DNA from 2 places in the Aminobacter sp. BE322 genome. Region 2 is predicted to be linked to the other one. Evidence: riboswitches for the same ligand, from Rfam matches in the RefSeq annotation. Region 2 holds a riboswitch; the other holds the start of a gene.

Region 1 (2,387 bases), on a different contig from region 2:
AGGCCGCTTTCTTGCCGCCCTTGACGTCGAAGCAGATCAGCGTCGAACCGCCCTTCATCTGCTTCCGAACGATGTCGGCCTGCGGGTGGTCGGCGCGGCCCGGATAGATGAGGCGCGAAACTTCCGGCCGGCCGGCGAGGAAGTCGGCGATCCTGCCGGCGGTCTCGGTCTGCTGGCGAACGCGCAGCGGCAGCGTCTCCAGGCCCTTGAGCAGCGTCCAGGCATTGAACGGCGACAGGCTCGGACCGGTGTGGCGGAAATAGTCGTGCAGGTTCTCGTCGATCCACTTCTTGTCGGAGAGGATCACGCCGCCCAGGCAGCGGCCCTGGCCGTCGATGTGCTTGGTGGCCGAGTAGACGACGATGTGGGCGCCGAGTTCGAGCGGCTTCTGCTGCATCGGCGTGGCGAAGACGTTGTCGACGACGACGCGCGCCCCGATCGAGTTGGCGAGCTGGGCCACGGCGGCGATGTCGACCACCTCGAGCGTCGGGTTGGTCGGGCTTTCGAGGAAGAAGAGCTTGGTGTTGGGCTGGAGAGCCCTTTCCCAGTTCTCGATCCTGGTGCCGTCGACCAGCGTCGCCTGGATGCCGTACTTGGGCGCCAGCGTCTCGACGATCCAGCGGCAGGAACCGAACAGCGCCCGTGCGGCGACGATGTGGTCGCCGGCCTTGAGGCTGCAGAGGATGGCGGCGGCGACCGCGGCCATGCCCGAGGCGGTGGCGCGGGCGTCCTCGGCGCCTTCGAGGGCGCACATGCGCTTCTCGAACATGTCGACGGTCGGGTTGGCGTAGCGCGAGTAGATGAAGCCCTGCGTCTCGCCCTTGAAGCGCGCCTCGGCGCTTTCGGCGCTGTCGTAGACATAGCCCTGGGTCAGGTAGATGGCTTCGGACGTCTCGCCGAATTCCGAGCGGAGCGTGCCGCCGTGGACGAGGGTGGTCTGGGGGTTCCAGTTGCGTGTCTTGTCGGTGGTCATAGCGACTTCCAAATACAAAAAAACCGGCCGCGAGAAGTCGCAAACCGGTCCAACTGCGGCCCTTTAGCGACTTGTTTAACGTGGCTGCAAGCCGACCGGCCAAATCACCACGGGATAAAGGTCCTTTAGACCCAAGCCCGGCTTGCGTCAATCGCGGGCTCGACTAAACGTTTTGGGCCACGCGCATGGTCCGAAGGCCGGGTCCATGGGCATCGAGCGCCGCAGCGTCCTTGCCGCACGGTCGGGCCGGCGTTGTAGAGGAGTTGGCCAATGCGGCAGTCGGGCATTCTTCCTGACCAGGACATCGCGGCTTTGTTCGCTTCGGGCGCGCTGGCCGCGCCACCTCTCGAGGCTGACCAGGTCCAGCCGGCGAGCCTCGACCTGCGCCTCGGCGCCAAAGCCTTTCGCGTGCGCGCCAGCTTCCTGCCGGGGCCGGGGCATCTGGTGCAGGCCAAGCTCGACCGGCTCAAGCTGCACGAGATCGACCTGGCCGACGGCGCCGTTCTGGAGACCGGCTGCGTCTACATCGTGCCGCTGCAGGAGGCGCTCAACCTGCCTGCCGACATCTCGGCCTCGGCCAACCCCAAGAGCTCGACCGGCCGGCTCGACATCTTCACCCGCGTCATGACCGACCGCGGCCAGGAGTTCGACAAGATCCCGGCCGGCTATGTCGGCCCGCTCTATCTCGAGGTCAGCCCGCGCACCTTCCCGATCGTCGTGCGCAAGGGCTCGCGCCTGTCGCAGATCCGCTTCAGGAAGGGCAATGCGCTATTGTCCGAGGCCGAGCTGCATGCGCTGCATGCCTCCGATCGGCTGGTGGCCATCGATCCGCCCAACATTTCGGGCGGCGGCATAGCGCTCTCCATCGACCTCGGCGGCGAGCCGGGCAGCATCGTCGGCTATCGCGGCAAACACCACACCGGCCTGGTCGACGTCGACAAGCGTGCCGCTCAGGCGGTCGTCGATTTCTGGGAGCCGATCTACAACCACGGTTCGGGCGAACTGGTGCTCGACCCGGACGAATTCTACATCCTCGTCAGCCGCGAGGCCGTGCACGTGCCGCCGCTCTACGCCGCGGAGATGACCCCCTTCGATCCGCTGGTGGGCGAATTCCGCGTCCACTATGCCGGCTTCTTCGACCCGGGCTTCGGCCATTCCGCCGCCGGCGGCACCGGCAGCCGCGCCGTGCTCGAGGTGCGCAGCCACGAGGTGCCGTTCATCCTCGAACATGGCCAGATCGTCGGCCGCCTCGTCTACGAGCACATGCTGGCACGCCCGCGCGCGCTGTACGGCTCCGACCTCGGCTCCAACTACCAGGCGCAGGGCCTCAAGTTGTCCAAGCACTTCCGCATGACCTAAGGTAGCCCGGCCTTGTCAAGACTTTGCTTGTCCGTTGCCGGCCTCTGTGATTGGC
Region 2 (2,387 bases):
GCCGATGAGGACTTTGCCACGGCACTCGGCGCCGTCGGGCTGGAGCGCCTGGCGCCGTCGCTCGACCGCGTGGCGTCGTGGAACGAGGAGCTCAACAGCGACGAACTCCGGCTGGTGGCCTTCGCGCGGATCAGGCTGCACAAGCCCGACTGGGTCATCATCGACGAAGCGTTCGATACGCTGGATGCGGCCGCGCACCAGCGGGTGCGGCAGATGTTCGAGGGCGAGCTGGCCAAGACCGGCGTGGTCTATTTCGGGCCGGCGCGCAACAGCCGCGACCTGTTCGACAGGACCGTTCATCTCGCCAAGGACAAGCGCGGGCCGGCACTCAAGCGCGTGCGCATCAAGGAGATGGCGGAGGCGGCCGCCACAGCCTGAGGCACCCGTGCGCTGACGGAGCAAGTCCGCGATGCATCGCACGGCTGGCAGGCTCAACGGCCGCGGACGCGGCCGTGAACCGAGCGGCTATTTGCCGATATTCTCCAGGTCGTACGGCGTGGTCTGGTAGACCCGGTTGATCCAGTTGCCGAACAAGAGATGCGCGTGCGAGCGCCAGCGGTTGAGCGGCCGGCGCTGCGGATCGTCCCCAGGGTAGTATTCGTGCGGCACCGCGATCTTCACGCCGGCGGCGACGTCGCGGTCGTACTCTTCCTTGAGCGAGGTTGAGTCGTATTCGATGTGGTTGAACATGTAGAGGCGGTTGCCGGCCTGCTCGGCCAGCAGGCTGGGGCCGGTCTCCTCAGATTCCATCAAGAGCTCCAGGCCCGAGCCGTCGGGAATGTCTGCGGCGCGCACCTCTGTCCAGCGCGACACCGGAATGGCGAAGTCGTCGGAGAAGCCGGCGAGATAGGGCGAGGCCGGGGCATTGTTGTTGTGGCGGAACACGCCGAAGGCCTTGTGCTCCAGCGTGTGCTTGGGGACGCGGTGGAAGTGCCATGCGGCCGCCATTGCGCCCCAGCAGATGAAGAACGGCGAATGGACGTTGGTCTTCGTCCAATCCATTATCTGCTGGAGTTCGTCCCAGTAGGTCACTTCCTCGAAGGGCAAAAGCTCGACCGGCGCGCCTGTGACGATGAAGCCGTCGAACTTGCGCTCCTTCACCTCTTCCCAGGTCTGGTAGAAGGCGATCAGGTGGTCTTCGGAGGTGTTCTTGGCCTTGTGGTTGCCGATGCGCACCAGCGTCAGTTCCACCTGCAGCGGGCTCGCGCCGATCAGGCGGGCGAACTGGGTCTCGGTCCGCACCTTGTTGGGCATGAGGTTGAGCAGCCCGATCTGCAGCGGGCGGATGTCCTGGCGGAGCGCGGTCTGCTCGTCCATGATGGACACGCCCTCTTTCACCAGCACTTCGCGGGCGGGCAGCTGATCCGGGATCTTGATCGGCACTGTGCGAACTCCAAACAACAAAAAACCGGCATTGCTGTCGCAAAGCCGGTTTACGGATCGCAAACGGCCCTTTAGCGACTTGTTTAACGTGGCTGCAAGCCGACCGGCCAAATCACCACGGATCGAGGCCTAGCTATTACGCCTGGCAACGGATTGCGTCAACCGTGACCCAATCGTCCGGCCAGGGCGGCCGCTTTCGCCGGTTTTCCTCGACATTGCCGGCCCCGAGGGGTATTTCCGCTGCGGCCTCCGCCCGGAGGCGCCAATCCAGGATTTTCGACATGACCAAGGCACCTGAGCAGATTCGCCCCGAACCCCGCGCCGGCATCATGGACATCGCAGCCTATGTCCCCGGCAAGAGCACCGCTCCGGCGGGCGTCGCCAAGGTCCATAAGCTCTCGTCGAACGAGAATCCGCTGGGCGCCTCGCCGCATGCCATCGAGGCGGTGAAGAAGCTCGCCGAGAAGATGGAGTATTATCCGGACGGGTCGTCCTCGCGCCTGAGACAGGCGATCGCGGCGGCCCATGGGCTCAACCCTGCCAACATCCTTTGCTCCAACGGCTCGGACGAGGTGATCGGCCTGCTCGCCCAGAGCTACCTCTCGCCGGGAGACGAGGCCGTCTACAGCGAGCACGGCTTCATGGTCTACAAGATCTACACCCAGGCCGCCGGGGCCACGCCGGTCGTCGCCAAGGAAGATTCCGAGAAGGCCAGCGTCGACAACATCGTCGCTGCAGTGACGCCGAGGACCAGGATCGTCTTCCTTGCCAACCCCAACAACCCGACCGGCACCTACCTGCCGTTTGAGGAGGTGCGTCGCCTGCATGCGGCGCTGCCGAAGAACGTGCTCCTGGTGCTCGACGCCGCCTATGCCGAATATGTCCGGCGCAACGACTATGAGGCGGGCGTCGAGCTGGTCGCGGCCAACGAGAACGTCGTCATGACCCGCACCTTCTCGAAGATTCACGGGCTGGGCGGCATGCGCATCGGCTGGATCTATGCG

The links. A riboswitch is a leader RNA that binds a small molecule or an ion and turns the genes downstream of it on or off. The one in region 2 is predicted to bind S-adenosylmethionine.
Region 1: another riboswitch for S-adenosylmethionine. It lies ahead of J2X50_RS17825 (O-succinylhomoserine sulfhydrylase); the one in region 2 lies ahead of metA (homoserine O-acetyltransferase MetA).

What each region holds. Positions count from the first base shown of each region.
Region 1 covers NZ_JBNPXB010000013.1:68,437-70,823, reverse strand. The annotation lists gene J2X50_RS17825 (O-succinylhomoserine sulfhydrylase) at 1-973, opposite strand, end outside; SAM riboswitch at 1,017-1,094, opposite strand; gene J2X50_RS17820 (2'-deoxycytidine 5'-triphosphate deaminase) at 1,244-2,332, shown strand.
Region 2 covers NZ_JBNPXB010000005.1:79,909-82,295, reverse strand. The annotation lists gene J2X50_RS09965 (ABC transporter ATP-binding protein/permease) at 1-378, shown strand, start outside; gene metA (homoserine O-acetyltransferase MetA) at 466-1,383, opposite strand; SAM riboswitch at 1,435-1,512, opposite strand; gene hisC (histidinol-phosphate transaminase) at 1,665-2,387, shown strand, end outside.